2 regions of the Exiguobacterium sp. s138 genome follow, and region 1 is predicted to be linked to the other one. Evidence: predicted binding sites of a transcription regulator. Region 1 holds the regulator's gene; the other holds the start of a gene.
The links. Region 1 encodes LexA, which represses DNA repair genes until DNA is damaged. Its sites were predicted from a motif close to CGAACATATGTTCG; they were not measured.

Region 1 (4,442 bases):
AGGATAGAGCCCCAGATTTCATTGGCATCATGTTCGACCCAGCCCGGTTGCGGGAAGTATTGTTTGAATTCACGTTGCGCCGAGTTCACGATTTGACCATCATGGTCAAAAATGATGGCACGCGAGCTTGTTGTTCCTTGGTCAAGTGCTAAGATGTACTTGTTTTCCATTCTAAAATCCCCCTTGAGATGTAGGTGTCAAACAAAATTAGTTTTGTAGCAGTTGATACAGCAAGACGGCTACTCCACCGCCGATGATCGGGCCGACGATTGGAATCCACGAGTAACTCCAGTCAGATGAACCTTTTCCTTTGATCGGCAGGATAGCGTGGGCAATCCGCGGACCGAGGTCACGGGCCGGGTTGATGGCATACCCTGTTGTACCACCTAGCGAGAGACCGATGACGACGACAAGAAGACCGACGATGAATGGTTTCAGTCCGTCACCAAATGTTGTCAGACCAAATGACAGGATTCCGAATACCAGGACAAATGTCCCGATGATTTCTGAAATCAGGTTTGACGGTGTATGACGAATCGCTGGACCTGTCGCGAATACACCCAGTTTTGCTGCTTGATCATCAGTCGCTTCAAAGTGTTTCATATAATGAAGCCAAACGAGTACTGCACCAATGAATGCTCCGATTAATTGACCGGCAATGTAGACAGGTACGTCTGCCCACGGTAAATCGGAATTCATGGCAAGCGCCAATGTCAATGCAGGGTTGAGGTGGGCACCACTTGAAGCAGCGATATATGCTGCTGTCATAACGGCGAGACCCCAAGCGAATGTAATGACGATCCAACCGCCGTTCTCAGATTTTGTCTTTCTTAAGACAACCCCTGCAACGACTCCGTCCCCGAGCAAAATCAGAATCATTGTTCCAATCAGCTCACTTGTAAAGTTACTCATGCAAAAACCCTCCCTTTGGATTAAAGCAAATAATGGTCTTTCCATTTAAACCTACATCTAATTGAGAACGTTTTCAATACAAATACTTCAAAACTTCAAATTAAAATTTCCTTAATTTATGTTTAAAAAAATGAGAAATGGATATTAAAAAAATCCTTTGTTCATTTTTCAATGAACAAAGGATTTTTAACGACGCTTTTTCCGTTTCTTTTTTGTACGGAAGAAGCTACTGGAGTGATCAAGAACGATATGTATCGTACTGGCGATCATAACACCGATGATAAAAGCCGGCATGGCCGCAAACCAGGAATCCACTGTGCTTGATTCAACAAGTTTCAGATACAGCGCCAAAAACAGAAGTGGAATCACGAAAGCGGCGCTGTACAACAGGCGGATCAGGTCACCGATGATCAATCCGTGTGACCAGATGGACCGGTGGGGCATGATTTTGACATAAGGCATCCAAAGGACACGTAAAGGACCGTGCCGATAGTAAGGTTCAGACTTCAAATCGAGGTCTGGTGAAAGCCAAAGGGTGCCGACGGCGATGCCGACAGCGGTTGGAAGCCAATCCGTCTGCTGCGTTGCGACCGAATACGCAACGTAGCCGGTTAGAGCGACGGTATTGACTGTATCATGTACATTTCCAGAAGGCATGAAAAAAGACCAGCTACGCTGGTCCCTCGCTTAGTGGATCGTCCGATATACGCCGATGACCTTGCCAAGAATCGAGACGTTATCGAAATACATCGGGTCCATCGAGTCATTTTCTGGTTGGAGACGTACTTGTTGATCTTCTAAGAAGAACCGTTTGACTGTCGCTTCGCTATCTTCGGTCATAGCCACGACGATTTCACCATTCTCTGCTGTGTTTTGCTGACGAACGATGACCCGGTCACCGTCTAGAATACCTGCATTGATCATGGACTCACCGTCAATCGTCAACATGAAGACATTTTCGTTCCCGACATAATGTGCAGGAAGCGGGAAATGTTCTTCGATATTTTCGATGGCTGTGATAGGAAAACCGGCCGTTACTTTCCCGATGACAGGAATGTGTACGATGGCTTCATGATCTTCTTCAGGTTTATCAAGCAATATCTCAATCGCACGTGGTTTTGTTGGGTCACGGCGAATCAGTCCGCGTTTTTCTAGACGATCCAAATGACCGTGTACCGTTGAGCTTGAAGCAAGACCAACAGCTTCACCGATTTCACGAACTGAAGGTGGATACCCTTTCAGTTTCACTTGAGCAACGATGTAGTCAAGGATTTCTTGTTGTCGTTTCGACATTTTCCGCATATGAATTGCCACCTCTTTCCGGATTGGTTTTTGAAGGTTATAGGAATACATGTTTCTAAAATCACTATAACATAGAACAAATGAGCGTACAAACAATTGTTCGACATTTTATGTTGACCGAACACCGGTTCCTGGTTTAAGATGAGTTATGCGAACAATTGTTCCGCGAACGTTTATTCTAAATCATTTTAATTTGGAGGGATTCATCATGATGCATTCAATCCGTACCCATGCCTTTTCCATTGTTTTTTATACGCTCAGCCTTGCCTTCATTCTTTTTCTCTTAACGCCTCGCCCAGATGAAAAGGTCGAACAGCTGTTAACGACTTCCGTTACAGTAGACCAGAACGCGACCGTCGAACAGGTAGCGGAAGTATACAACGACGGTTCAATGACGGACCAAGAATATGTCGAATGGTTGATTGAGAACAATGAGTTAAAGACGACACATGTCATTTCGAAAAACAAAATCGTTGTACCAATCGCGCAACAATGACAAACTGTAAAAGTTGTCAATGAACGAACAGGGGTGTGAAGTACGATGAAAGTAGTAATCTACTGTCGCGTCTCGACGGAAAAAGAAGCACAGGACAGCTCGCTTGAGCGGCAAAGATCAGAACTGTCGGGACTCGCTGCAACAAAAGGATTTGAAGTCGTGGATATCATCACGGAAAAAGAAAGTGGTTACGACGTTGACCGGGAAGGGATGTTATCCGTTCTTGATTACGTCACACGTCAAGCGGTGGATGCCGTTCTCGTAACGGATGATACGCGGATCGGACGCGGGAATGCCAAAATCGCCATTTTACATACGTTCCAAAAACATCAGGTTCAACTGATGACGATGGAATCGGATGGCGAGTATAAACTGGCGGACGCTGAAGCGATGGTGCTTGAGATCGTATCGCTCGTCGAAGAGTATCAACGGAAACTGCATAATGCGAAGATTGCCCGCGGGATGCGGCGAGCTGTTGAAAACGGCTTCCGTCCCGAACAAAATCTCAATCGGCAAGGCGAGAACGCCGGACGGAGCCGAAAAGAAGTGCCAATCGAAGAAATCGTCCGCTTACGTGAGTTAGGGCTGACATTTGCGGACATCGCCGTGACGCTGAGAGGCATGGGACACGACATTTCGAAAGCGACCGTCAACCGGCGTTATCTGGAATATAAAGAAGTCATCAGTACGTATGAATAAGGAAGCAGGTTTGGTGCGTCAGCGGCGCATCAAACTTGCTTTTTTTTAGTGGGTCTTTTACAGTAGGATTACGATTTAAAACTCATATTTGAGTCAACAGAAAGAGGGATATCATGTTATCACAAGAACAATTAGACCGGATTAATGAACTGGCCAATAAATCAAAAGTCGAACCGCTAACAGATGCGGAAACGGCGGAACAAAAAGAATTACGGACAGCGTATCTCGAAGCATTCCGCGGTTCATTCAAAAATCAGATGATGGGCATTAAAATCGTCGATGAAGAAGGAACGGACGTAACACCTGAAAAATTGAAGCAGGCACAAGAAGAAGAACGCAATAAACAATAACGAAAAAGCTATGTCACTCAATGGGATGAGTGGGATAGCTTTTTTTGATAAAAAGTTCGTAATGTGTATCATGAAAGTAGTAAGAAAACGGCAATAGATAGCGCATTCATTTTAATGTGACATACTATTTAGAAAAGTTGTATCACATTTGCGGGTATGCTAAAATGAGAAGGAATTTGTGAAAAAGAGAGAGGATGATTGTTTTGACGAACATGACAACAGTAGAATTATTAGCAGTAAATACGATTCGTACCTTATCAATTGATGCAGTACAAAAAGCGAACTCGGGTCACCCGGGAATGCCGATGGGTGCAGCACCGATGGCATTTACATTATGGGCGGATCATATGAACCACAACCCTAAAAATCCAGAATGGTTCAACCGTGACCGTTTTGTACTTTCAGCAGGACACGGTTCAATGCTTCTCTACTCACTCCTCCATTTATCAGGATACGATCTTGCGATGGATGACTTGAAGTCATTCCGTCAATGGAACTCAAAAACACCGGGTCACCCGGAATACCGTCACACAGCAGGTGTCGATGCGACGACTGGTCCACTCGGACAAGGCATCGCGATGGCTGTCGGTATGGCGATGGCAGAGCGTCACCTCGAAGCGAAATACAACCGTGACGATTTAAACGTCGTGGATCATTTCACATACGGGATTTGCGGAGACGGT
Region 2 (4,442 bases), 370 kb from region 1:
GTCCGGTGCTTCGAATTTATATAATTTCCGTTCTTTTAACCGTAGTCCATACCGGGCAAAATGTTTATAGGAACAGGCATTGTAGGTCTCAAAGCGGGAGACGCTGGCTTTAATCGTGTCACCGTACAGATTGCGTGCCAGATCCTCTGGCAACGGTTCTGCCTGGTTTTGATAAAACAAGGCATTGGAGAACAGGGCCATCCGTTCGCGGCCCCGTCCGTTTTCTAGCAACCGATTATACACATCAAACCAGGACGGTTGAATCGGATAACGACGTTGCAGCCGTCTCAACTCGATTGCCGCTGCCGCTGCCGCCCGTTCCGGACTCGTCACGAACTGAAGCTGATCATCCGGCGCATGATCCCCTGCTTCTGCAAAGTATGTTTTTACCGGACGATCCTGCAGCAGTTGATGTTTGATCTGCTTAACGATTGATGCCGGCTGAAGCGCCTTTCCGTCCTCATCCACAAGTGCATAACTGATATGCAAAGATTCACTTGGTGCCGTCACCCCTTGATAGAGGTAATACAATTCGTCGTCAAATACATCCAAGGATGCTTTGCCTACCGGAATGCCCTGATCATGCAGGAAGTCATGATCGCCTTCTGACAATAGTTTAGACTGGTCTTCCACAAGTGGAATCAATCCGTCATTGGCACCGAGTAAAAAGACCACTTTGACCTGTTGTAAACGCCCCCGGACGTAATCCGTTGCAATCACTTGATCGAGCGAAGGGGGAACTAGTGAGAAGCGGAGACTTTCAAGCCCGGTCTCGACCATTTGGACAAACAGTTCCGTTGTCAACGTAGCTTCAGGTGCCGCAGCTTCCAGCTGTTCAAAGAGATGCAGTACCGCTTCATACACTTGATCATGTTCACGTGCCTGACTGAGTTCGTTGACTTCAAGCGCTTGTTGCTTCCACACCGTCAACCGGTCGGTCATATGATGTTCTTCCAGGAAACGGTACAAAGCGCGTGTATATTCACTCATGGTCTTAGAGGCCTTGAATCGCTTTTCAAGCGGTTCGATCGCCTCGACCAGAAATTGACGCCATTCGTTCAGCTCGAGTTCCTCTTGTAATTCAGCATCCGTCAAACTGATTTCATCGGCTAAACGGCGCTTCAGTTGCCATGGTTTTTTCCACATCGAACCCTTGATTCCGCGCTCCAGCACAAACGTTTCCAGGCGATCAAGTGCTAACCGCGGATCTTCTGCCGGAAGTGGAATCAGTTCTGTTTTCAGCAGACGAAAAACAGATTCTTCCCGGTAACCCGTCATCACGATTTCGAGGACGGCATGGACTAATTCGACGATCGGGTGATGCACCATCGATTCCCGTTGATCCAAAAAGTACGGAATATCATACAGTTGAAAAGCGCGTTCCAAGTGATCGGCGTATGGCTCCAGGTGACGGACAAGAAAAGCGATATCCTTGAAACGATATCCGTCATGACGCACGAGTTGAATGGCTTTTCTGACGGCGGCTTCCGTCTCGACTTGACGATTGACGGCAGCAGAAACCGTCACTCCCGTCACCTCTTCATCCGTTGGCGGGTAGCCGGGCGACAGAAGTGCTTGTTCGAGCATCCGCAAGCCTGTGCTCTGAAATTTAACGGTCTGTCCATAATAAATGTCTTCATGCGCAATCTGCCGCTCTTTCATCTGTTCAATCAACTGCATGTAACAGCGTTGTGAAACTCCAAACTCAGACTGTTTCGTATAAACGTCTTCGACATCGAGTGTAAAACTCAGGTGCATATCTTTCGTCAATTCCATCAATCGGAGCAAAACTTGCTGTTCCTGTAACGAAAATTCATAAAAACCGTCCACGAATACAGAAACATCGCTTAAATCAGCTTTTGGTAACAGCTCGATCAAGGTCGTAAAATAATCGTCAGCATGAAGGGCCTTATCTGAGATTCGTTCAGTAAAACGTTCATAAATCAGGGCTAAATCATTTAATTTCGGTGAGCGTTCCGGTGACGCTCCACTGATTTGACGTAGCATATCCGGATTTACTAAAGAACGTTTAAACGAGGCAATCAATTCGTCTAATCCTTTGTAAAAGCCGGGCATATTTTTCGTCCGTTTAAAGATTTTCAACTCTTCTTCCGCCTCTTCAACAACTTGGCGTAATAGTAGTTGTGTCCCCGTTTCATCTAAAAACGGAATCACCTGGTTTCCGTAATCCCGGATCATGTGGAAGGCAAACCGGCGTAAACTCATGACTTCCATCCGGACAAGACCGGACAGCCGGGGATCCGTCGCAATACGCCGTTCCATCTCAAAGGACATCTGATCCGGTACGATGAAATAGATGGATGGACCAAGCGGTTGCTCAGCTAACTGGTCAATTACCTGTTCAATTAATGTTGTGGTCTTGCCTGTACCGGCACGACCTAAATGCATGTAATTCATTGTGTCAGATCAGCGGACACCTGTGGTTGTAACATCAGGTGGGCCGACCTTCACCTCCTTTAAATAATATCGGGGAGCTTTATGCCGCTTTTGTCCTCTCATATGAAATGAGTGCTGAAAATAACAGACCGGACCTCTCCTCCTAGACGTTATCATATGTATCATTATCTCATAAATACGAACAAACGTCCGTTTTAAATCAAGATTACATTTTTTCTTTTTGTGCTCTTTCTATTCAGTTTAAATCATTTATCAAGTGGTTCGTGTGGAGTTGCAAAAAGCGGGTAAAGACTGAGATAATGGTTGTCTTCATCAGACTGAAAAGAAAGAGGGACAGACATGCTTTATGAAGACCTTGGTCAAAAACAAGCAATCGAACAACTCGTCGCACGTTTTTATGAGCGTGTCTATACAGATCATCTTCTTCGTCCTTTATTCCCCTCCGACCGCCGGCACGTTGAACAGGCTCAAACACGATTCTTGATTCAACTGACAGGTGGTCCGAAACAATATGATGCGTATGATGAACGAATGAATCTTGCCATGATTCATCGTCTTTTGCCCATCAAAGAAGTGCATGCCATCCGGTGGATTGAACTGATGACGATGACCATCGAAGAGACCATTTCTGATTCAGAAGCCGCGACACGTTTAATCGAACGCTTACGAATCGGTGCCTTCAATGTTCTGCGGATTTGTGATGCTCATCAGAACGGATAAGGGATTTTTCTTTCTCATCGGTACATTTCAAGGTAAAATAAAAATTGGAGGCGATAACCATGACTGAAGAACAAGATAAAAAGAGTGAATTAGTAAAAAGCGCACTCGAACAGGCTGAAGCAGCCAAAGCGACAGAAGAACCGGTCGAAGAAGAAAAGTCAGACGAACAAAAACGCTTAGAACACATTCGGGCACTCGTGACGCTCGAACGTGGATCTGATTATTACCGGGTTGTCTTCTACGACGATCATAAACATTTAATTTTCAAAGAACTGGATTATGACCGGGTTGAGTTTGTCGGCCGATTCTACAATGACAGTTTCGATCCGACAAACCAAACAGAACTGGAAGAAATCTCTGAGAAGGCGCTTGCGACATCGATTCGCAAACGTTTCTTGTAAGACCTGCAGTCTTCTTCATATAAAAGCCGTGCCACCCTCATGTATTCATGGGGAGAGCACGGCTTTTGCTGTAGGCAGACAATACGTCGTCTGCTTGAGATTATAGTTGTTCTTTTGTATTTCGTTTTTTACGGCGCATGACATAAGCGAGCACTCCGCCGGCAACGGCCAGTCCTGTTGCTGCTAAAACAGGTAAAAGAACTTTTTTCGACGTTAATTTTTGTTTTACTTGCTCCAAACGAGATTCCGTCACTTCTTTTTGGGCAACCGAAGCACGACGATTGATTGTCATGTGTTTTGCAGCATCTGTTACGACGATTCGTTTCGTCACCCAGCGTCGATTTCCTGACTCGTCGACGACAAGCTGACGGGCACGTTTAATGCCTTTGATGCGTTTCCCCGGTGTATTTTCCGGTCGGACAATACGTGAACTGATGAAGCGACGTCCACCGTTTACACCAAATCCGGGTTGTAATTTTCGTCGGTTTAACCATTCATATGATTCATTCATTGTGCAGCGGTCTTTCGACCGCTTCACCTCCCTTTAATTCTCTCTCTCGCACCTTACTGTTTATTCGCTGTGTTAAGTAGTGATTCCTGTTAGAATGTTCCACTTATCGTGCTTTATTAAACGTCATCGGTCGTTCTTCCTGAAATCTCCGTTGCATTTCATACGCTAGTTCCAACGTTTTGATCCGTTGTCGTTCGATACTGTAGGCTGAGGCATCGGTATCGATTCGTTGTCCTGTTTGAAACTCCACTTGAACAGTATTCCCCTTTTTTTGAACAGTCTTCATCTGTTTAAAATTGATCCAAATACATTCCGCCTTCTCTTTTGCGGTCGTCGGGAAGAAAATCGTTTGCGCCTTCCAATCAATCAAAACCGGTGTCTTTCGATTCGGT

Region 2: addB (helicase-exonuclease AddAB subunit AddB) is a predicted target of LexA. The motif match lies at 2,597-2,610, and genes of this name have one in related genera.

What each region holds. Positions count from the first base shown of each region.
Region 1 covers NZ_JACSMW010000001.1:440,640-445,081, forward strand. The annotation lists gene glpK (glycerol kinase GlpK) at 1-170, opposite strand, end outside; gene KNP91_RS02240 (MIP/aquaporin family protein) at 208-912, opposite strand; gene KNP91_RS02245 (metal-binding protein) at 1,099-1,569, opposite strand; gene lexA (transcriptional repressor LexA) at 1,600-2,214, opposite strand; gene yneA (cell division suppressor protein YneA) at 2,423-2,710, shown strand; gene KNP91_RS02260 (YneB family resolvase-like protein) at 2,756-3,409, shown strand; gene KNP91_RS02265 (DUF896 domain-containing protein) at 3,523-3,759, shown strand; gene tkt (transketolase) at 3,954-4,442, shown strand, end outside.
Region 2 covers NZ_JACSMW010000001.1:65,757-70,198, reverse strand. The annotation lists gene addB (helicase-exonuclease AddAB subunit AddB) at 1-2,418, opposite strand, end outside; gene KNP91_RS00420 (truncated hemoglobin) at 2,758-3,138, shown strand; gene KNP91_RS00415 (hypothetical protein) at 3,198-3,539, shown strand; gene KNP91_RS00410 (hypothetical protein) at 3,640-4,050, opposite strand; gene KNP91_RS00405 (competence protein ComK) at 4,154-4,442, opposite strand, start outside.